One region of the Bradyrhizobium sp. USDA 4510 genome, then DNA from elsewhere that is predicted to be linked to it. Evidence: riboswitches for the same ligand, from Rfam matches in the RefSeq annotation. Region 1 holds a riboswitch; each other region holds the start of a gene.
The links. A riboswitch is a leader RNA that binds a small molecule or an ion and turns the genes downstream of it on or off. The one in region 1 is predicted to bind cobalamin.
Positions count from the first base shown of each region.

Region 2: it holds a riboswitch for cobalamin, as region 1 does, so the genes downstream of both, ACVMDN_RS02305 (ribonucleoside-diphosphate reductase subunit alpha) here and ACVMDN_RS35220 (TonB-dependent receptor) in region 1, are expected to answer to the same signal.
Region 3: it holds a riboswitch for cobalamin, as region 1 does, so the genes downstream of both, metE (5-methyltetrahydropteroyltriglutamate--homocysteine S-methyltransferase) here and ACVMDN_RS35220 (TonB-dependent receptor) in region 1, are expected to answer to the same signal.
Region 4: it holds a riboswitch for cobalamin, as region 1 does, so the genes downstream of both, ACVMDN_RS33195 (TonB-dependent receptor) here and ACVMDN_RS35220 (TonB-dependent receptor) in region 1, are expected to answer to the same signal.

Region 1 is NZ_JBSSBT010000001.1:7,547,067-7,552,755, forward strand. It holds gene ACVMDN_RS35200 (MBL fold metallo-hydrolase) at 52-1,092, shown strand; gene ACVMDN_RS35205 (ABC transporter substrate-binding protein) at 1,261-2,076, opposite strand; gene ACVMDN_RS35210 (ABC transporter ATP-binding protein) at 2,277-3,050, opposite strand; gene ACVMDN_RS35215 (FecCD family ABC transporter permease) at 3,047-4,090, opposite strand; cobalamin riboswitch at 4,203-4,400, shown strand; gene ACVMDN_RS35220 (TonB-dependent receptor) at 4,510-5,689, shown strand, end outside.
Region 2 is NZ_JBSSBT010000001.1:486,147-491,835, forward strand. It holds gene ACVMDN_RS02300 (class I SAM-dependent methyltransferase) at 1-228, shown strand, start outside; cobalamin riboswitch at 631-845, shown strand; gene ACVMDN_RS02305 (ribonucleoside-diphosphate reductase subunit alpha) at 1,008-2,897, shown strand; gene ACVMDN_RS02310 (ribonucleotide-diphosphate reductase subunit beta) at 2,888-3,961, shown strand; gene ACVMDN_RS02315 (hypothetical protein) at 4,265-4,540, opposite strand; gene ACVMDN_RS02320 (secretin N-terminal domain-containing protein) at 5,413-5,689, opposite strand, start outside.
Region 3 is NZ_JBSSBT010000001.1:1,276,829-1,282,517, forward strand. It holds gene ACVMDN_RS05655 (nodulate formation efficiency C protein) at 1-303, opposite strand, end outside; gene ACVMDN_RS05660 (hypothetical protein) at 872-1,135, opposite strand; cobalamin riboswitch at 1,648-1,847, shown strand; gene metE (5-methyltetrahydropteroyltriglutamate--homocysteine S-methyltransferase) at 1,949-4,294, shown strand; gene hemN (oxygen-independent coproporphyrinogen III oxidase) at 4,984-5,689, opposite strand, start outside.
Region 4 is NZ_JBSSBT010000001.1:7,107,221-7,112,909, forward strand. It holds gene ACVMDN_RS33195 (TonB-dependent receptor) at 1-1,818, opposite strand, end outside; cobalamin riboswitch at 1,927-2,122, opposite strand; gene ACVMDN_RS33200 (CobW family GTP-binding protein) at 2,350-3,279, opposite strand; gene ACVMDN_RS33205 (amidohydrolase family protein) at 3,281-4,771, opposite strand; gene ACVMDN_RS33210 (hypothetical protein) at 4,925-5,317, opposite strand; gene ACVMDN_RS33215 (ABC transporter ATP-binding protein/permease) at 5,470-5,689, opposite strand, start outside.

The DNA of each region.
Region 1 (5,689 bases):
TATGGAATAATATCCTCCATGTGACTCGGCCCGGAGAATAGGTAAGCCGTCATGATCTTTCGCCAGCTCTTCGACAGCGTATCCGGAACCTACAGCTATCTGCTCGCGAGCCGCGCCGGCGGCGAGGCACTGATCCTCGATCCGGTGCTGGAGAAGGCCGATCGCTACTGCAAGCTGCTCCAGGAACTTGACCTCAGGCTGGTCAAGGCCGTCGATACGCACCTGCACGCCGATCATGTCACCGGCCTCGGCGAGCTGCGCGACCGCACCCAGTGCATCACCATCATGGGCGAGCAGAGCAAGGCCGACGTGGTGTCGATGCGCGTCTCCGACGGCGACAAGGTGACGATCGAGGGCCTTTGCCTCGAGGCGCTGTACACGCCCGGCCACACCGACGATTCCTACAGCTATCTGATGGGCGACCGCGTCTTCACCGGCGACACGCTGCTGATCCGCGGCACCGGCCGCACCGACTTCCAGAACGGCAGCGCGCGGGCGCAGTACGATTCGATCTTCAACCGGCTGCTGAAGCTGCCGGAGGAGACCATGGTGTTCCCCGCGCATGATTACAAGGGCGACACCGTCTCCACCATCGGCGAGGAGAAGCGCTACAATCCGCGGCTGCAGGTCAAATCGATCGACGACTATGTCGAGCTGATGAACAACCTCAATTTGCCGAACCCGAAGCTGATGGACGTCGTGGTGCCCGCCAACATGCATGTCGGCCTGCACCAGGACGAACTCGCCAAGGAAGGCCTCTCCCTCAGCGCGCGCGACGCCATCGCGAGTCTCGGCCGCCCCGATATCCTTCTGGTCGATTTGCGCGAGAGCGGCGAGCGGGCCAAGCACGGCACGCTCGCGGGCGCGCTGCACGCGCCCTATCCGGGGATTTGCGCCACCCTGCAGCCCGGCGGCATGCTGCGCGAGGTCGCCGCCGCAACCGGCCGCCGCGTCGTGTTCTTCTGCGCCTTCGGCGAGCGCTCGGCGATGGCGGTGGCCGCCGCGAAGAAGGCGGGACTGGCCAACACCGCGCATATCGATGGCGGCATCGATGCGTGGAAGAAGGCCGGCGGGCCGGTGGTGATGGGATAGTCTCATAACCCTTTAGCCCGCTCGCAAATATCTCACCGTCTGAGGTGCGAGCGAAGCGAGCCTCGAAGGGCGACGGCCACACTCCTTCCGCGAACTCCTGGAAGTATCCGGGCCGTGCATCCTTCGAGACGCGGCTTCGCCGCTCCTCAGGATGACGGGTTTGGAAGGTCACTGCGTCACTCGCTGCAACTCTTCCGTCAGGCGATCCAGCGCATCCGCCAGCATCACGCCGCCGCACACCGTGAGCCGCTCCGGCAGCACGATGCGCTTGCTTTGCGGATAGAAGCGCTCCAGCGCCGGATGCAGCAGGAAGGCGCGACCGTCATCCTCGGCGCGGTCGCCGGCTTCCGACACCAGGATGAAATCCGGCCGGAGTTTTACGATCGCCTCCAGCGAAGCAAACCCGCCTGCGCCGACGCCAAGTTCGCCGGCGGCGTTGGCGAGGCCGGCTGCCGCCAGCAGCGAGCTGACCAGGCTATGGTCGCCCGAGACAAAGCCGCGCCGCTCCAGCGGCAGCACGCGGTAATGATGCGCGCTTGCCGCCGCCCGCGCATGCGCGATCGTCGCATCGAGGCGCGCGATCTCGGCCTCCGCGCGATCGGGATGCTGCACCACATCGCCCATCGCGCGAATCTGGTCCTTCACCTCGTCCAGCGTGCGCGGCACGGTGAATTCGACGAGGTGCAGCCCGTGGGCCTTCAACAGATCGCGGGTCGCGCGCTTGTCGAACAGGCTGACCACGACGAGGTCGGGCTTGAGCAGCAGCACGTCCTCGGCCTCGCCGGACAGGCGCGGAAAGTTTCGCGCCTTCTCCGCGGCCCAGGATTGCCAGGCATCGCGCGAGAAGCGGCTGAGGCCGATAATCTGGTCCGGATCGGCCAGCGACAGCACGAGCTGGTCGCTGCAGACATTCATCGAGACGATGCGCGGTCCGGCGGCGAACGCGGCGCCGGCGGAAATAAGCCACAGCAGTATCGCGACCACCGCACCAAGATGAAGCGAAGCGAGATGGCTGCCACGCTGAAGGTGCGCCCCCTCTCCCGCTTGCGGGGGAGGGTTGGGGTGGGGGTTTCGCCGCGAGCCATATCGTGGAGAGAGCCCCCACCCGCTGCGCTCGTCGAGCGCAGCGACCTCCCCCGTAAGCGGGAGAGGTGAACTGAGCTTGTGGTGAGGCCGTGGCCACATCAGACGTCCGCCCACGGCACGATGACGGCTTCGCGCTGAAATTCGGCGCGATAGGCGCTGACCCGGAACACGCTGGCGAGGACGCTCTCCGACAGTGCCTCGACGGGCGCGCCTTGCGCTGCCAGCCGCCCCTCCGCGAGCACCAGCACATGATCGGCAAAGCGCGCGGCGAGTCCCAGGTCATGCGTCACCACGATCACCAGCACACCGGCATCGGCGACGTTGCGCAGCTTCTGCATCACGTCGATCTGGTGGCGTGGATCGAGCGAGGCGGTCGGCTCGTCGGCGAGGATCACCGGCGCCTCCACCGCGAGCACCCGGGCCAGCGCGACGCGGCTGCGCTCGCCGCCGGAGAGTTCGGTGACGCGGCGATCGCTGAACTCAGTGACGTCGACCGCCTGCATCGCGCGCAGCACCGCCTCCATATCCGTCTGCGACAGCCGCGCCGGATCGGTCGCGCCGTGCGGATAGCGGCCGAGCGCGACGATGTCGCGCGCCGGCAGCGGCCAGTGCACCATGTGCCCCTGCGGCAGGTAGGCAAAACGTTTCGCACGCTCGCGCAGCGGCAGCGACGCCAGCGGATCGCCGCCGATCCGGATCTCGCCGCCCGACGGAATCAGCCCGGAGAGTGCGCGCAGCAGCGTGGTCTTGCCGGCGCCGTTCGGCCCGACCAGCGCGACCAGATGGCCCGATGGCAACGACAGCGAGACATCGTGCAGCACCTTGCGGCTGCCGAGCGAGGCATTGAGAGCGGCGGCGGAGAGCAGCGTCATGCCACGCCTCCGCCGAGCGCGCGGCGTTCGCGCATGATCAGATAGAGGAAGAACGGCACGCCGATGATCGAGGTCAGCACGCCGACCTTGATGTCGGAGGTCGAGGGAATGATGCGCACCGCGATGTCGGCCGCGAGCAGCAACGCCGAGCCGGTGAGCGCACTGGGCACCAAGAGCCGCGCCGGATCGTGACCGATCACGGGACGCATCAGATGCGGCGCAACCAGGCCGATGAAGCCGATCGTGCCGGTGACTGCGACCGCGCCGCCGACGCCAAGCGCCACGCCCGTGATCACGAAGAGCCGCAACCGCCCGACGTCGACGCCGAGGCTCTGCGCCGCCTCCTCGCCAAGCGTCAGCGCGCGGAAGGCGCTCGCCTGGCTGAGCAGGATGGCGGCGCCCGCGACGATGAAGGGCAGCGCCAGCGCCACGTGCTGGAAGCTGCGGTCCTCCAGCGAGCCGAGCAGCCAGAACGCGATCTCCAGCACCACAAACGGATTGCTCGAGAGATTCATCACCAGTGCGGTCGCGGCTCCCGCAAAGCTCGAGATCGCGAGCCCAGCGAGGATCAGGATCAACAGCCCGGCATTGCTGCCGGCGATCGCAAGCAGCGCGAACACCGAGCCGAAGGCGGCGATGATCGCCACCACCGGCAGCGCGTAGGAGCGCACATCGGCGAGGCCCAGCGCGATCACCAGCACCGCGCCGAACGCCGCCGATTGCGGCGCGCCGAATAGCGACGGCGAGGCCAGCGGATTGCGCAGCAGCCCTTGCAGCGCCGCACCGGACAGCCCGAGAATGCCGCCGATCGCAAATGCCAGGATGGTGCGCGGCAGGCGGATCTCGCGCACGATCACCTGCGCCACATCGCTGCCGCCGCCGAACAGCGCCTCGATCACCGCGAGCGGCGACAGCCGCACCGGCCCGATGCCGAGCGAGAGCACACACAGCAGGACCACGAGCGCGAGCAGCGCCGCCGTGGCGCCCCACCGGCGCCGCGCCGCGACCTCGGCCGCCAAGGCAAAATCCTGCGCGCTCATCGGATCCATGCTCTTACAGCGATCGCCGTGGCAGACAAGCGACACTCGACAAAAACCGTGGCCGCGCGGCCGCCGCCCGACTTCCGCCGGATTGACTTTGCTACCCGGCCGAACCCTAGATGAACATGACGGTTCTTTCATGAGATGAAAAGGGAATGCGGTACGGGGAAACTTCCCCAACGCCGCGGCTGCCCCCGCAACTGTATGCGGTGAATCCTTCGTCACAGGCCACTGGGAATCTCGGTCCTGGGAAGGCGACGAAGGGTAACGACCCGCGAGCCAGGAGACCTGCCGTCAGCCGTGGTCACACGCGATGCTGCCGGTCGGGGAGTACAGGCATGAGCTTCACCTGATGCTGTGAGCACGATGGTGAGACTGGTTCGCGGTGACGTGCCACTGACGTTGCCGAGGCCTTGCTTATGTTCTCCTTCCCTTTCCATCGGCGGCGCCGCGCGCTTCTGCTCGCGTCGACGATGATCGCGCCGGCGATCCTTGTCTCCGCAGCGCGGGCGCAGCAGGCACCCGCTCCCGATCAGCTGCCGGCGATCGAAGTCACCAAGCCGGGCGACCAGAACGTCACGCGCGCCAGGCCGGCCGCTGACGAAGCGCCGGCGCCGCGACGCCCGGCGCCGGGCACCTCGCAAGGCAACAATACAGGCAGCGGAGCCGGATCGGGCACGACAGGGACCGGCGTGGCCACCGGAACGGGCGGCACCGGCGGCCGCCAGTTCGCCGGCATTGTCGGCTCCTCCTCGGCCGTGATCACCGCCGACGACATCGCGCATTCGCCGGTGCAGTCGTTACCCGAGATCCTCGCGCAGGTGCCGGGCGTGCAGCTGCAAACGCCCTATGGCGGACCGAACGGCGCCAAGACGTCGGTCGACCTGCGCGGCTTCGGCGCATTCGCGACCGACAATACCCTTTTCCTGCTCAACGGCCGCCGCCTCAACGACGTCGACAAGGCCGGCTTCGACCTCACCACGATTCCGCTCGATTCGATCGAGCGCATCGAGATCACGCGCGGCAACAGCGGCGCGGTGCTCTACGGCGACAACGCGGTGGGCGGCGTCGTCAACATCATCACCAAGACCGGCGTCGGCGGCCCGCCGACGACGATGCGGGCCGAGGCCGGAGTTGGCTCGTTCAACACCCGCATGGCCGCGGTCTCCGCGGCGCTCAATTCCGGCCCGTGGTCCACCTCGTTCTACGGCAACGGCATCAAGTCGGACGGCTACCGCGTCAACAATGCGCTCGACCAGCGCAACGCCGTCGGCAACATCAACTACACGACGCCTGATCTCACCGCCTTCCTGACCGTCACCGGCAGCGACCAGAAGCTCGGCCTACCCGGCGGACGGCTGGTCGATCCGTCGATCGGCGTGAACGAGCTGCTCACCGATCGCCGCGGCGCCGCGACGCCCTTCGACTATGCCAACCAGCAGACCGCCAGCGTCACCGCCGGCTTCACCAAGACGCTGATGAACGGCGTCGACCTCATCGTCGACGGCGGCTGGCGGCAGCGCGAGACGCAGAGCGGCTTCTTCGGCACGGTGCCGACCATCAGCTTCGCCTCGACCTACAATGACGCCGCGCTGCAGA
Region 2 (5,689 bases), 7.1 Mb from region 1:
TTTGAGAGCTGTTTGGCCAGCTTGGCGGCCCTTGGCGTGGATGCCACCGGCCTCGAATCGGAAGGGCTGTTTCACGCCGATCTGATCTTGTCTCGCCCCGAGGCGGATGCGCGCGCCATGCCTTTGGAAGACATTGTCACTGTCGCCAGCGGCAGGGGACGGCCGATCGGACCCCGTTACGTTCATGTTGAAAGTAAGGAGGGCTTGCAGGTCGCGCTGGAGCCGTGACAGGCGTGGGACCACTGTGCAGCGCGATTCGGTTCGGGGCTGGATGCAAGGCCATTCCGGTCGACGGCGCGCCAGAGCCGATGTTGTTCGCCCGCGAGTGGATAACGAATTCGTCCAGATGCCATTGGTCGCGGCGAGCAGGAGCGCTGCGAATCAAATCAAGCGTCTGGCCGAATTGCTCCTCTACTGACGCGCCGTTTCTTAGATTCCATCAATGCGACGTGCGAGCCAGGAATTCCCTCGACCTTTGCGCAGGCTTGACGGAAACCGGTAATGCAGCCCAACGGCATATCCAATCACCTGCAGCAGAAGCCGACAGCGGCGACAAAGTCGTCCGGGCTTCGGTATGTTTTTGCGTTTCAATCTGGATCTCCCCAGTTGACGAATCCCGGCGAGTAGTGCCTATGTCTAGCCAGTCACGGTCTTCTGGCCCCAACATTTTGTAGGTCGGAAGCTAAGAGGGAACCCGGTGCGCCGAACGGCTACTCCGGGGCTGCCCCCGCAACTGTAAGCGGCGAGCGGTTGTCATCATGGTCACTGGCGCAGCACAGCGCCGGGAAGGCCGACAGCCGCGGCGACCCGCGAGCCAGGAGACCTGCCGCGACTGAACGAAAGTCCTCGGGCGGGGTGCCCCGTTGGGTCGCTTGCAGCCGGAGACGTTTGACCGGTTTCCTCGCAAGTCATCCGCGCAGTCCCCCCCGCCTAACATCGCGGGGTTGCCGATGTCGCCGTCTTACGATTTCGATCAGCATGGTCATCTCATTGAGGAGCCGGCGCGCGTGAGGTCGCAGCCATTGCAGGCAGAGCCCAGCGCGCCTGAGTTGTGTCTTGTGCCGCCGCCGTCGCCGGCCCCGCTGCCGTACCCCCTTGCGCCATCGCCAAAGCCGGCCGATCTCAAGCTCGATCGGACGCGCGACGACCTGTTGACGCCGTTCGGCAAGCTGACGCTGAGCGACCGTTATCTGCTCGCCGGCGAAATGATCCAGGACATGTTCGCGCGGGTGTCTTGCGCCTTCGCGGATGATGTTGCGCATGCCCAACGTCTCTACGATGCGATGTCTCGGCTGTGGTTCATGCCAGCCACACCGGTGCTCTCCAACGGCGGCACGACGCGCGGCCTGCCGATTTCCTGCTTCCTTAACTCGGTGTCGGACTCGCTCGAAGGCATCGTGGGCACCTGGAACGAGAACGTATGGCTTGCCTCTAACGGTGGCGGCATCGGCACCTACTGGGGCAATGTTCGCTCGATCGGCGAGCAGGTGAAGGGCGGCGTTACCTCAGGCATCATCCCGTTCATCCACGTCATGGACGGCCTGACGTTGGCGATCAGCCAGGGCTCGTTACGGCGCGGCTCGGCTGCGGTCTATCTCGATATCCACCATCCCGAGATCGAGGAGTTCCTCGAGATCCGCAAGGCGTCCGGCGACTTCAACCGCAAGAGTCTCAACCTGCATCACGGCATCAACGTCACCGATGAGTTCATGCGTGCCGTAGGCGCCGGCACTGCGTTCGCTCTGCGCAGTCCGAAGACCAAGGAGGTTATCCGCGAAATCGACGCCCGCCAGCTGTGGCAACGCATCCTGGAGAACCGGCTGCAGACGGGGGAGCCTTATCTCTTGTTCATCGATACAGTGAACCGCGCGCTCCCCAAGCACCAGCGCGAGCTCGGCCTCAAGGTCTCAACGTCCAACCTGTGCAGCGAAATTACCCTGCCGACCGGCATCGATCATCGCGACGAGGAGCGTACCGCCGTGTGCTGCCTGTCGTCGCTCAACCTCGAGACCTGGGACCAGTGGAACGAGGAGCCTGGCTTCATCGAGGACGTCATGCGCTTCCTCGACAACGTGCTGACCCACTTCATCACGGTGGCGCCGGGCGTCATGAAGCGTGCCCGCTACGCCGCCTTGCGTGAGCGTTCCGTCGGCCTTGGCGTCATGGGCTTCCACTCGTTCCTGCAGGCCAAGAGCATTCCGATGGAAAGCGTCGTGGCCAAGTCGTTCAATCTGAACATGTTCCGGAAAATCCGTCGCGATGCTGATGCGGCATCCGTGACGCTCGCGCGCGAGCGGGGGCCGTGCCCGGATGCCCTGGAACGAGGCGTGATGGCCCGCTTCAGCCATAAGATCGCGATCGCGCCGACCGCCTCGATAAGCATTATCTGCGGCGGCACCAGCGCTTGTGTAGAACCCATCCCGGCCAACATCTACACCCATAAGACCTTGTCCGGCGCCATCTCGGTGCGTAATCGGCATCTCGCCAAGCTGCTGGCCGCCAAGGGCGCCAATACTTCGGCGATCTGGCAGTCCATCATCGCCGCCGAGGGTTCGGTCGCCCATCTCGACATCCTCTCGGAAATCGAGAAAGCGGTCTTTCGCACCGCCTTCGAGATCGACCAGCGCTGGATCGTCGAACTTGCCGCCGACCGCGCCGCGTTCGTCTGCCAGAGCCAGTCGGTCAACCTCTATCTGCCGGCTGACGTCGATAAATGGGATCTTCACATGCTGCACTGGACGGCATGGAAGCGGGGGGTGAAGAGCCTCTACTACTGCCGTTCAAAATCTATTTCGCGCGCGGCGTTCGCCGGCGCCATCGCCGATGGCGACAAGGCTGCGCCCCCGCAACCATCGCAGCAGCGCACCGACTATGAGGAGTGCCTCGCATGTCAGTGATCGATCTCTCGTCCGTCGATCCGCGTACGCTGATCGGCAAGCAGCGCGTCGGCCTCCTCGACTCGACCGGCAGCTACGACGTTGATCGCTACGCCTGGGCTTACGAGTTCTGGAAGCGCCAGCAGCAGACCCATTGGATGGGGGAGGAGGTGCCGCTCGGCGCAGACCTCAAGGACTGGGCGTCGGACCGCGTCACCGACAACGAACGTGCGCTGCTCACCCAGATCTTCCGTTTCTTCACTCAATCGGACATCGAGGTCGGCGACAACTATCTTAAGCGCTACATCCCGATTTTCCAGCCGCTCACCGTCCAGATGATGATTGCAGCTTTCACCAACATGGAGACGGTCCACATCGATGCCTATGCGCTACTGCTCAAAACGCTCGGTATGCCCAAAACCGAGTTCGAGGCATTCCGCGGCTATGCCGAGATGCGCGCGAAGGCCGACTACATGCACGAGTTCGGCGTCGGCACCGTGGCCGATGTCGCCCGGACGTTGGCGATGTTCGGCGCCTTCACCGAAGGCATGGCGTTGTTCGCGAGCTTCGCGATGCTGCTCAACTTTCCGCGCCACAACAAGATGAACGGTATGGGACAGATCGTAAGCTGGTCAGTGCGCGACGAGAGCCTGCATTGTGAGGGCATCATAAAGCTGTTTCACGAATGGCACCGCGAAACTGGCGCGGTGACGCGCTCCGTCCGTGACGATATCATCGACGTCGCCAAGACCATGGTGAAGCTGGAGGAGAACTTCGTCGACCTCGCCTTTGGCCTCGGCGAGATCGAGGGTATGAATCCCGAGCAGATCCATGCCTACGTCCGCTACGTCGCCGACTGGCGACTGACCCAGCTGCGGATTGCCCCGGTATTCGGCTTCTTCGAGGCTAAGGAGGGCGGGTTCATCCGGCTCAAGGCACATCCGCTGCCATGGCTCGTGGAGATTCTCAACGGTGTCGAGCACGCCAATTTCTTCGAGCAGCGCGCCACGGAATACTCCAAGGCGGCGAGCCGCGGCAGCTGGGATGGCGAAGACGGGGTGTGGGCAGCTTTCGGCCGGACGTAGTCATGCTGGAGCTAATCATCAAGGGCGATTGTGCATGTGACGATCGCGTTGATGATCAAGGCTGCCGACTTCGTGGCGTCGGCACAGCGGGACGGAGAGACTAAAACGACAGGAGGACGGCTGCGATCGTTCATCTCGAGCGTGCAGCTATTCTGACTTGACCGATTCTGTAATGATCAAGTGGGCTTAAACCAGGTGAATGGCAATATTTGCCGGCTGCGGGCCCGTACCAACTGCTGCTGCCGTCGCAATTTTTAATCTATCCGCTTCCAGGACGTGGCCCAGCCAAGGTACGGCCCGTCCCTAGCGGATACGCGGATCTTCCTCAGAGTCGGAGTCCAAAGATCTATTTTCAGCCGGCTCTTCAGGCCAAAGGGTTTGGTCCAGCGACGGTGTAAGACGAATGAAGCCCTCTTCTCTCCATTCGGCTGTGTGAGGCACGCCGAGAAAGGTAAAAACCTTTGTGGGGTGGTCCTTGCTCGGCTTCACTCCGCTGCGCTCAAGCATATCGATCTGAGCGGCTGTGGCCGTTTGGCCAGTGAAAACCCAGTAATCCTTGGCGAGACGTCCGTTCAGCATCCGGAGCTCGGAAAGTTCTGGTGGTGCAGTTTCGGACGGACCAGCCTGAGAGGGGCCCGCTTGCAATGGCCGAGCGTGGGTGGGACCGGCGTGCGATGGCCCGGCATGGGACGGTCCCTCCAGCAGTGGTCCAGCGTACGATGGCCCAGCGTGTGAAGGGCCGGCCACATTCTGCCATATCAGATCCTGATCGACACCAGGATGTGCCTCGATCGCCTGAGCGATCGTCTGCTGGGGGAGATATTGCGGGCTTTCCGGTTCTGGCGCGACGTGCTCCGCGCTTGGCGTAAACGGATCATTTTCCCGATCCAAGTCCGGCCAGGGATGCGCTAAATCCAGGTACGGAGAATAGGGGTGACCAGCATCCAAGTACGGTGAATAAGGATGACCTGCGTCCAAATATGGCGAATAGGCGCCTCCCTGCAGGACCGGCGGGGCTGCGTGCTGTGGCAGAGCACCAGCTTGCGCGCCACTGAGCCGCTGCTCAAAGCCGGTCGCGTCCATAGACGGTTCTGGTAAGTCGGGCTCTGGCCTCGTATTCGCTGGACCGATTGCATTGAAATCCATCCTGTTACTCCTTTTCGATGATGGAGCGGATCGAGCGAGACATGCCCTGCGGCTCTGACGCAGCCGGTTCGAAGGCTCTCATCGATATTTGAGGCCCCGAGCTTCCGTCAAAGATGGCGCTTGCCAGCTTCCGCTCGCGTCAAGGGTGGCTGGTTGCCCACATCCGTTGCGGTCGGTAGGAGGCCCCGCCGTCCAGCGTCCGCACGCCCATGGGAGCATTAGCTTTCGAAAAGCTGACGATCAGAAGGACTTGAGCCGATGCAGATTGGATCGACTTCGGCTCAAGCTGCCTCGCATCAATTAGGTCATTTCTGGCCTGTGTCAGCTCCACGCACGGTGCCGTCCTGACGCGGCGCGTCGGACGCATAATGCCCTTCCGGGCGCCCATCTCGAATAACCACGCTGGAGGAGCCACGAAACAACATCAAAACGGAATCCCGCGGCGGCCTTTCGGCGATGGCGGGATTGCGCCGCGCCTGCTCCTCCGCCACAAGACCCTTCAGCGTCTGGTCCACCAGCGCGATGAAGCGTGGCGGACCCGAAGCCAGGACAAGACCATCCCCCGGCGCCGGCTTCACGATA
Region 3 (5,689 bases), 6.3 Mb from region 1:
TGCGTACTGTTCGTCTGATTTGTTGTCTTGGTGCCTGGTCCACGAAAAGTACACATACTCTGTTCGGTCAATTGCTTCAGCGACTCCCCACGACCGAGGGACGAAGTGAGCCACCTTCGAGACCTTGGAGATGATTTGTTCTATAGTCTCGCCGTCTTGCGCTCGCCACGTTGACTTGACCCTTTCGACAGGCGCGCTGTCGTTGGCGCGAACGTTGCTGTTTGTCGCTGCCAGCCCGGCCAGGCAGATCAGCGATCGACCGAGACAGAACCAAAGCACGCGCGTTCCAGACATTCTCTTCATTGCTGCCGGCCTATCTGGTTCTCATCCACGCGTCAATTCCAAAGCGGACAATCTTCGACGTGCTCTACGAGATCGCTAGAAGTTAGCGGCAACGTGACGCGAGCACCTGCTGATGTCCCGCGCAAGCAGGCGCTGTCCCTCGATGTCACGCGCCGCTAACTTCAGTGGTCAGCCAAAGCTTCAACTTGCAATGCTGGACCAGCCCAGGAGGAGAAGCCTGGGCAAGCGAGGACTTGCATTCTTCGTGCCAGGCAATAGCAGGCAGTTCGCACCAGATTTGTGCCGCCTTTGTCGACTTCCCGACCTGCGCACCTTATTTATGTTGCCATTAAGCCTATTCGCAGCGACTTTCGTGGCTCATTCCTGTCACGCACTGGATCTCCGAGCAGCGCAGTTTTGAAAGCCTCGCTGCCAGAAGCCAGACGACAATTGAGTGCAGGTTTGCCGCCATCGAACCGGTGTGGTCCGGGTTCGTTGCCGCTGCTGCCAAGGTCGAGAGTGCCTCAACCGGTTGTGCAAGGCGCTTTATGGCCACAACGAGGCGAAGCCGCCCATCAGCGGCGAGCGATTAGGAATTGGCGCTCGCAAGTTCAAAAGTCAGGCAGACGATGGGACGACGACATTCGCCGCTCGCGTGATGGCCCGCTTCGTGACCGGCGTCTATCAGTTCGTCGCCGTAGTCAACATTTGGAAGAGCCGCGCTTCCATGCAGTCGTACCGACCGGGCAAGAAGGCCAAGCCCCTCGGGTTGAGCTAGCTTCGGCTTGAACTGCTCAAAACGTTCGAGAGCATCTGTCTGACGGCCGGGTTCATAAGTGGCCTTGCTATCCACCCGAACAGGCCGACCGCAAAGACGGCAGCAGCAAAGACGCCGAGGGCACTCCAAACAGCCATTTTCATTGCGAGCTACTCTTTTCGTTGGTGATTCACTATGCTTGCTTTTCGCAGTATCGCCAAAAAACGTCCGCATGGCGCCTACCAGGATTGGTCGTAGATCAACATGCTCGCTGAGTATGCCGGCGGATTTAGCGTATAGCGCGCCTATTCACACTGGTTGTTGGTGGAGAAAGGGGGACTTATCGAAGGGTGCTCGATGAATGTTTGAAAGCTGGATCGCGTGAAGAGCGTCCTGTCTCGGCACCGTGACCTTCATCGCCCAGGCCGCATTCGTCTCTTCCATGATCTGACACGCGGTCCGACGCCAACGCGCCTCGCAGATGGTCACCCCGATATCTGTGATTGGAGAGTGGCTTCAACGTCGCGATCAAGAGTGGCCGTGCATCGTCAACACGTAGGAGACGTCGCAGCATCAATTTGAGAGGTTGACGGCGGAGTTGTCTTGCCGATAATCCAAGTCGTCGAGGTGCTCCGGTTCCTGCTTGATCCGGAGCTAAGAGGGAAGCCGGTGATGCCGGCGCTGCCCCCGCAACTGTGAGCGGCGAGCCGCTGTCCAACAGAGTCACTGAAGCCTGCGCGGCTTCGGGAAGGCCGGACAGTGGCGATGACCCGCGAGCCAGGAGACCTGCCCCGACAATATGTTCGTCCACGGGCGGGGTGTCCCGGTGGTGCGCCAAGCAGCCGTCGCTCGCGCGACGTCTCCTGCCTGCGTCCGCCATGGCCTTTGCCCCCAACATGGGTTAACGCTATGTCTCTTCTCTCGCTTCCGGTTGCCACGCTCGGAACGCCGCGCATCGGTCCAAGACGCGAGCTTAAACTCGCGCTCGAAAGCTATTGGGCCGGAAGAATCAGCGAACAGCAATTGCTCGAGGACGCAGCCGGCCTACGTGCGGCGAACTGGGCGCGCCAGAAATCCCTCGGTGTCACCATCATTCCGTCGAACGATTTCTCGCTATACGATCAGGTGCTCGACACCAGTGTCATGGTCGGCGCCATCCCGGAAGTCTATGCCTCGAAAGCCGAGCCTGCTTCTCTCAAGACGTATTTCGCCATGGCACGCGGTTCACAAAGCGGCAGTCAGGATGCGAGTTGCGGTCACGGACCTCGCGGCTATGGCGCACCCGCGCAGGAGATGACCAAGTGGTTCGATACCAACTACCACTACATGGTTCCGGAATTTCATCGGGGGCAGACTTTCAGACTCTCCTCTCGCAAGCCTATCGAGGAGTATGAGGAAGCCAAGGCCCTTGGCTTTCAGACGCGCCCTGTCCTGATCGGTCCGGCCACTTTCTTGAAGCTAGGCAAGAGTGCGGATCCCGCGATCCAGCCACTGTCACTCCTGGATGACCTGATACCGATCTATATCAAGGTTCTGCAGGAATTGGCCAAACGCGGAGCAGAATGGGTTCAATTTGACGAGCCCTGTATGGTCCTTGATCTGGATCAGGGGGCAAAAAAATCTTTGCTGCATGCCTATGACCGGCTCGCCAAGGAAGGGCCGGCCATCAAGATCATGGTTGCCAGCTATTTTGGCCACCTTGGCGACAATCTTCACACCGCCTTGCGCCTACCTGTTGCCGGCCTGCATGTCGATCTGGTTCGGGCGCCGGAGTTATTGGATCAGATCATTGCTGCCGGGCGAAGTGAACTCGTCATGTCACTCGGCGTGATAGACGGTCGCAATGTGTGGCGGACGAATTTGTCGGCGCTGCGCCAGCGGCTCGATCCCGCCATTGCGAAGCTCGGCAAGGATCGCGTACAGATCGCCCCATCCTGTTCGCTGCTTCACGTGCCGGTCGATGTTGAACTCGAAACGGAGCTTGCTTCCGATGTCAAGAGCTGGCTTGCGTTCTCGGTTCAGAAGATTCGCGAGCTTGCGACCTTGGCACGGGCACTCGCAGGCGATCAGGATGTTGCCGACGCTCTTGCGGAATCGGAGCGCGTTACCACCCGCCGCGGAACTTCCCCGAAGATCCGTGACGCCAATGTCGCCGTCCGGATGAGTGCGATCAATCAGACCATGCGACGGCGCGTCAGCCCATTTGCCAGCCGTGCCGAGATCCAACGCAAGCGCTTCAAACTGCCGGCGTTTCCGACCACGACGATCGGATCGTTTCCGCAGACCGCAGAGGTGCGTAATGCCCGCGCGGCGCACGCGAGAGGCTCGATGAGCGACGGGCAATACGACAAGTTTCTCAAGGAGGAGACTGCGCGTGTTGTCCGTTGGCAGGAGGACATTGGCCTGGACGTGCTCGTGCACGGCGAGTTTGAGCGCAATGACATGGTGCAGTACTTCGGCGAGCAACTCGCCGGCTTCGCATTTACCAAAAACGGCTGGGTACAATCCTATGGCTCGCGCTGCGTTCGGCCACCGATCCTGTTTGGCGACGTCTCGCGGCCGAAGCCGATCACCGTGGACTGGTGGCGCTACGCGCAATCACTAACCAACAAGCCGATGAAGGCGATGTTGACCGGACCGGTAACGATTTTGAACTGGTCGTTTGTTCGCGATGATATTCCCAGAAGCGAGGCCTGCCGCCAACTTGCGCTCGCGATCCGAGACGAAGTCAGGGATCTCGAGAATGCGGGTGCGACCATGATCCAGATCGACGAAGCAGCGCTGCGCGAGGGGTTGCCACCGCGTCGATCGGAGTGGGCGGCCTATCTCGACTGGGCCGGGGATTGCTTCCGCATCTGCTCATCGGGCGTCGCCGATCAAACCCAGATTCATACCCATATGTGCTACTCGGAATTCAACGACATCATCGATGCGATTGCTGCAATGGACGCCGATGTCATCTCGATCGAGACCTCGCGCTCGAAGATGGAATTGCTTGACGCGTTTCGGAACTACAAATATCCAAATCAAATCGGGCCGGGCGTGTACGACATCCATTCTCCTCGCGTGCCCGAGACAAGCGAGATGACGGGACTCATGGCGTTGGCTCGCAAGCGGCTGCAGGACTCGCAGCTCTGGGTCAATCCGGACTGCGGCCTGAAGACGCGGAAATGGGAGGAGGTTCGCCCAGCACTGGTCAACATGGTCGCTGCCGCCCGCGAGCTGCGCGCTGGATCCGCTCCCGTCGACCGTTGAGCCTTGGCCTGTTGTCTCTCGTCGAGAAAGCCGATCGCTTGTGGGACTTTGCGCAGTCGGTGATCGTGAGGGGACTTGGGGAACGAAAAAGCCCGGCCGCCTTTAGCGGCCGGGCGAAGTGTGTCCGGGAGGAGCGACGCTCTATGCATCGCACCGACGTCCATCGGCGGAGGGAGGACAGCCGATGGTTCGATCACGGCGAGGGCATCCGCCGAAAATCTGACCACAGTTAAAACAAAAGCTCAGGGGAGCTCAATTATGCCGTGGTATGCCGCCGATATTGCCTGGGATTAAAAATCTACACTAAGGTTTGTCGCTGATGAGTATTTTCGCAACGTGTTGCCGAGTTGAGCGACGTGGGCGGTAGTCGGGCCGTCATGGGCCGGCACCAAAGCGCACCTTGGTAGGCGTTCCTGCCGGAAACGGTGGGCTAGATCAACGCGACTATACGAGACTGCCGACGGAAAAAGAATGAGCGGGCTTGCTATTGATGCAGGCCCTGCTTACGCCAGTCTTGGGTCCGCGGGTTCCAAGCTTTGGTTGAGATCTTGTACAGCTTGGCAGACGAGCGGCGAACGGGATGCCGATCGGCGTGCTCTTCAGCGGTGTGATTGGTCGTCATCCTAAAGCATAACCCAGTTGCGGGGATACTGAGCTCGGATTCTGAAACGCTGGGTTTCGCTTAGTCGCTAGACCGCATGACTATGTGTAGCGCCGGACCTAAGGAGGTGAGCGTCGAAGACTGATGCGACGCACCGGGCCAGGAACTCTGCGCCCTGGGCTACAGTGAGCCGGCCATCATCAATCGCCACGACGCCATCGGCGATAAGGCTGCCGAGACGAGAATGATCGACAACGGCTAATCTCGGATCTCGGCCGTAACGACGGGATGTCTCGGAAAGATCAACCGCAAAGTCGCACATGATTCGCTCGATGATTTCGGCGTGGAAGCGATCGTCATCGGTCAGTAGATAGCCCCTTGCGATGGCGAGCCGATCCTGGGAGATGCGAGCAAGGTAGTCCTTGGTCGAGACCGCGTTTGCGGCAAACCCCTGTTGCATACGGCCGATGGCGCTGGCGCCCAGACCAATGAGGACGTCAGCGCAATCGTCAGTATAGCCCTGGAAGTTGCGCCTCAGCCCGCCTTCCTGCCTCGCTAAGGCGAGATTGTCGTTCGGCAAGGCGAAGTGATCGACGCCTACGCGAACGTATCCAGCATCCACCAAAGCTCCCGCGATGGTTTCGGCCTGGAGGTGGCGCGTGACGCTGTCGGGTAGGCTGGACGCATCGATCCTGCGTTGATGTTTCTTGAACGAAGGAATGTGCGCGTAGCCAAAGGCCGAAAACCGGTCCGGATGAAGCTCGAGGCACTTGGCGACGGTGTCGAGGCACGAA
Region 4 (5,689 bases), 440 kb from region 1:
GCCGATCTGCAATGCCAGGCCGCCGGTGGGATTGCCGGGATCGGGAATCGTGAGCCCGGTCTTGACGATCTCGTAGGCAGCCAGCGTCCACTCGCCGCGGCCGCCCCAGAACGATTGCTTGACCCCGATCTCGGTCTGCTTGCCGGTCGCAAGCTGGAATGTCTTCTGCGTGGTCGACAGTGAGATCAGATTGCTGACCGGATCGACGCCGACCGCGTACTGGCCATAGAACGCGAGGTTCTTGATCGGCTCGTAAACGAGGCCCGCGCGCCAGCTAGTGCCCGATAGCGTCGTCTCAAAACTGTTTGCCGGCGTCTTGTAGTCGGTGCGGTCCACTTCGGGGCGATCATACCTGACCCCGGTCACCAGCGACAACTGATCGGTCAGCGAGAGCCGATCCTCGGCGAACAGCGCGTATTGATTGACGATCGCGTTGAAGCCCGGCGTGGTCGCCGTCGTCGTGGCGAAGAACGATCCGGGATCGAACACATAAGGATTGACCGACGACGCGCCGCCATAGGGCGAGTTGTTGGTATGGGTGAAGTCGATCCGGTTGACGTCGAACCCGGCGACGACCTGGTTCGCAAGGCCGAACACGTGGCCGCTGAAGGTCGTATCCATCCGGTTGCCGAGCTGCTTCTGGTCGTGGAATATCTCGATATAGCTCGTGCGATCGATCAGCTGGGTCTTCGGATTCCAGGTGTAGTTCTCGATGTCGCGCCAGTGCCGCTCGCTGGTCAGGTAATACAGCGTGTTGTTGACCTTGATGCCGTCGGCGACGTCCCACTCGGTCTTGAACCGGGTCCAGCTGTCCTGATAGCGGATCGCGCTGTCCGCTGCATTGTAGTTCTTGAAGCGCAGCGCGTCCTGGATCGCGCCGTTGATCAGCGGCGTGCCGAAATAGCGCGACGGGCTGCGATCGCCGTAATCTTCCGAGAGCGTGAAGGCGAGATTGTCCGACGCCTGCACCCGCACGGCAGCGGAGACCACCGCGTTCGAGGTCTTGTCGCGATCGACCCAGCTGTCCGACATGTTGCCGGTGGCGTTGATGCGGTACGACACATTGGGATTGATCGGACCGGTGCTGTCCACCGAGAGCCGCCGCGTCATGTTGCTGTCGAGCGAAACCTCGGCCTCGTTATAGGGCGTGCTCTGCGGCTTCTTCGGAATCACGTTGATGACGCCGCCGATCGCGCCTTCGCCGTACAGCACCGAGGCCGGGCCGCGCAGCACTTCGATGCGCTGCGTCGACCAGGTGTCATAGGGGAACGTCAGCGTGCCGGAGCCGATATAGAAGCGCGTGCCGTCATACAGCGTCATCACCGAGTTGCTGCCGGCAAAGCCGCGGGTGCTGAACGACAGGCCGCCATTGCCTGGCGCCGGCGTTGCGACGAACCCGGCCGCGTCCTGGGTGACGGCATCGAGCACATTATGCTGGCCGCGTTCAGCGATGGTCTGCGCCGTGATGATCTCGACGCTGGCCGGCGTCTGCAGCGGCGTCAGGTTGAGACGACTGCCGGTGCCGCCCTGCGTGGTGGCATTGAGCGTCGGCGATGCCGATCCCGGTACGCCCGACGCCGCGACGCGCGGGGCGTTGCCGGCTGTTGCAGGCCTCGGCCGTGGCCGCGCCGCAGCGGTCATGTCACGGCTGCGCGCCGCAGGCTTCGGCTTTGGCGCAGCGGAAGGCGCGACCTCAATCGGATCGAGCCTGGTTGGTGGCGGCGTTTGTGCCGAGCCTTCGGCCGGCAACAACAATGATGACAGGGAGCAGAGAAGACCGAGGCGCCATTTGCGCGCAACGGGAGAGGACGGAGACATGAAAAGGACTCGCGGTAACGTGGCACGTCACCGCGAACGTGGACTGGCGCATTGCCAAAAAAGGCAGTGCTCCGATCCCACCAGGACGCCCCCGCCCGATGTGCTCGCGTGTGACCACGACTGACGGCAGGTCTCCTGGCTCACGGGTCATCGCCTGTCGACGCCTTCCCGGGCCTGATGGCCCAGTGGCAAATTGACGAAAGGCTCGCCGTTTACAGTTGCGGGGACAGCTGCGGCATTGGGGTTACCCTCGCACCGCATTCCCTTTTGATCCCCGAAGGGAACCGTCGGCAAAAACGATAGGTGCTGGCTGCAGAGCTGTCAATTCGATGCGATTGTCGCAGACCTGCTTTGCGGGTGATGCTGCGGCGATGACACAGCGACGTCGAGGGCTGACGCCGAAAAGCAACCCGTCATCCTGAGGAGCGCGGCACGCGCGTCTCGAAGGATGCACGGCCCGGCTGGCGGCCGATTCATCCTTCGAGACGCCGCTTCGCGGCTCCTCAGGATGACGGGAAACGTAGGTTCGCGTCACTGAGCCTCGACGCATCCCTGCATCACCTCATCAATCTCCGCGCGTGACAGCGCACCCATCTCGGCGATGAACACGATGCGCGTGCGCGGCACGCCGGGCGACGGGACGCCGCCCGCAGCCAAGGTCGCGCGGCCGCCGGCGAGTTGAAGCACGGTCAGCCGCCCGGGCTGCTCCACCGTCTCGAACAATCCCTTCGCCCGCGCCAGCTTCGGCGCCAGTCTGCCGATCGCCTGCTGCAAGCGCGGCAGCACGACGGGCCGCTCCGAGGTCCAGCTCAGCGTGTCGAAGCGATCGGACGACGGCCGTCGCGGCGCGGTCTCGCGCGGCGCCGACACATGATCGAGGTCCGCTGGGAACAGCAGCGCGGCCGGCACCTCGCCATGCAAGGCATCGACCACCACGGCCGCCGGACGCACCGCGCGCACGGCGTCGCGGATCGCGGCGCACGCAGCGGCGTCAGTCAGATCGACCTTGCTCAGCGCCACCACATCCGCCGCCCGGAGCTGCGAGCGCAGCAGCGCATCGTTCAGCATCGCCGCAGGCTGCGTCGCGTCGACCACGCACAGCACGGTCTCCAGCGGCGCCTCCTTCCAGATCACGGGATCCATCAGGTTGCGCACGATGTCGGCGGGATCGGCGATCCCGCTGGTCTCGATCACGATGAATTCGGGACGCGGATCACGCCGCAGCAACGTGGCGAGCGTGCGCAGCAGGTCGCCCTCCAGCGTGCAGCAGATGCAGCCATTGCTCAGGCTGACCACGCCGTCGCTGGCGCCGGCGATCAGCTCGGCGTCGATATTGATCGCACCGAAATCGTTGACCACGGCGGCGATGCGCCGCCCTTGCGCATGCGCCAGCAGATGGTTGACGACCGTGGTCTTGCCCGCCCCGAGGAAGCCCGCGACCAGCAGGATCGGGACCGGCACCTCAGCCCCCCGTGATAGGCCGGCGCACCGGCCGGCCGGGACGCGCCGCGACATCGAGCACACCATCGCTGATCAGCGGCTGGCCGCTGACCACGAGATGCCGCACGCCCTCCGCCGGACGATTCATCGCCGAGAAGGTCGCGCGATCGCTCAGCGTCTCGTAGTCGAACACCACAACATCGGCGTCGGCGCCGACCTGCAGCCGGCCCTTGGCCCGCATCGCCGGCGTGCTCGCCGACAGGATCTCGGCCGGGATCAGCGCGCATTTGCGGATGCCCTCGAGCAGCGACACTTTCTTGCGCTCGCGCACCCATTCACGGATGAAGCGGGTGAAGCAGCCGGCCGAGCGCGGATGCGAGGTGGCATCGTCGGGCAGCGGCCAGGCGTCGCCGCTGTAGGGGCGGCCGTCCGACAGCGTCCACGGCATCGCGTCGGAGGCGATCGCGCCGCCCGGATACAGCACCGCCATATCGAGCAGATCGCGATGATGCGCGTTGTTCTCGATGTCGAGCACATGCCACAGCACCAAGGTCGAGGGCTCTTCGGCCTGTGCCGCCAGCAGCTCCTCGCGGCTGCCGAAGCGGTGACCGTCGGTCACGCGCTGCACCGAATCGTAGCCGAGGCCGTTGCGCTCCTCGAATTTCGGATCGCTGAAGAAGGTCGCCGCCAGCACGGTCGAGCCGGTGCCGTAGGGATAGGCCTCCACCGTGATCGGCAGGCCCTGCGCCTGCGCTTTCGCGATCAGCGCGACACAGCGCTCGATATCCGTCTTGCTCGACGAGTTGAAGTGGCAGATGTGCATATGCGCGCCGGTGGCGCCGGCATAGCCGATCAGGCGGATATAGGCTTCCGCCGCGCTCTCGGGATCGATCCGCGACATGTAGGCGACGTGGGTGAAGGTCGGCACCGCATGATCCGCCGCGAGCTGGCACACCGCGGTCAATTCCTGCACGCCGGCGCCCGGCGCATAGGCGTTGAGAATGCCGATGCCGATGCCGCCCTCATTCAGTCCGTTGGCGAGGCGCTCCAGGATGCCGCCGACTTCGCCTTCGGTCGCGACGTTTTCGATCCAGCGGCGATCGCGCATCGCGGCACCAAACGATTCCAGCGAGCTCTCCGAATTCGAGCCGGTCATCGCACCGATGCGCGCGAAGGCCCAGTTGGCGGCGGCGCCGTAGTTCAGCACCCTGCCCTTCTCGGCCTGGCGCTTGTACCAGGATGCGACCGGCAGCACGCCGGCCTCGAGGTCGAGCGAGGTCGTTACCCCGTCGAACGCCTGCATGCGGTCGGCCGGAATGGTCTGGCCATGCGCGTGCAGGTCGATGAAGCCCGGCGCCACCACGAACCCGGTCGCGTCGATCTGCCGTTCGGAACCGCCGAGGCCGGTGCCGACCGCGGCGATCTTGCCGTCGACCACGGCCACATCGCCGATCGCGTCCATCCCGCTGGCCGGATCCACCACCCGGCCGCCGCTGATCACCAAGCCACCCATCTCGCCACTCCCCGCATTCCAAAACCGACCGGTTTCCAGTCGAGCACAGAGAAGCGCATCGCACTGATCGCAGCAAGCCGGCCAGGGTTGTGGCGACATGCTGTGACGGAATATCCGCCGCGCCGTGATGGCGATTGCAGAGTGAGGCCCTTCCTACGTTCCGGTTGCACGCCGCGACGGCAGCCCGCGCCAGAGATCGGGGCCGGGCTTCACGCGGCTCGCCACGAGTTTCGGCGGCGTGCGGTCCCTGGCTATCGCCGCTTCGACCGCACGCTTGAGCCTGACATTGTCGATCTGCGCCAGAAAGCGCCGGATGACAGCATCCTGATCCGTGCCCTGACCGGAGATCGCCGCGCACAGCTCCGCGGTCGTCCTGCGGAAGAAGTGGAAGGCGTCATCGGCCGCGCCGCCCACCCGGTCGACCTCGCCGGCCACACCGAGCGCGTGCATCCGATCGTCGTCGTCGAGCGTCACGGCGAAGCGCAGCACGGCAAGCTGCCAGGCACGGAGCAGCTTGCTCTCCGGTTCGGTCGCATTCTCGCGCATCAGTCGAACACCCCGCGCGCCTGACGTCCTTCGGCTGTCGAGGGAGGTCGGACGCGGCGCGACTATCCTTGCGCGGGAATAGGTTTTCGAGGGGAGCGCGCGCCCGATCGCATAGGAATCGCATAGGCGGAGCGCGCCGAGGCCCAATTCGCTCAGATCCCCTCGAACTGCAGCCGCGCCAGCCGGGCGTAGAGGCCGCCCGCGGCGACCAGTTCGGCGTGGGTGCCCTGCTCGACGATCCTGCCCTGGTCCATCACCAGGATGCGGTCGCAGGACAAGACGGTCGCCAGCCGATGCGCGATCACCAGCGTGGTGCGGTGGCGCATCAACTCCTCCAGCGCGGTCTGCACCAGCGTCTCGCTCTCGGCGTCG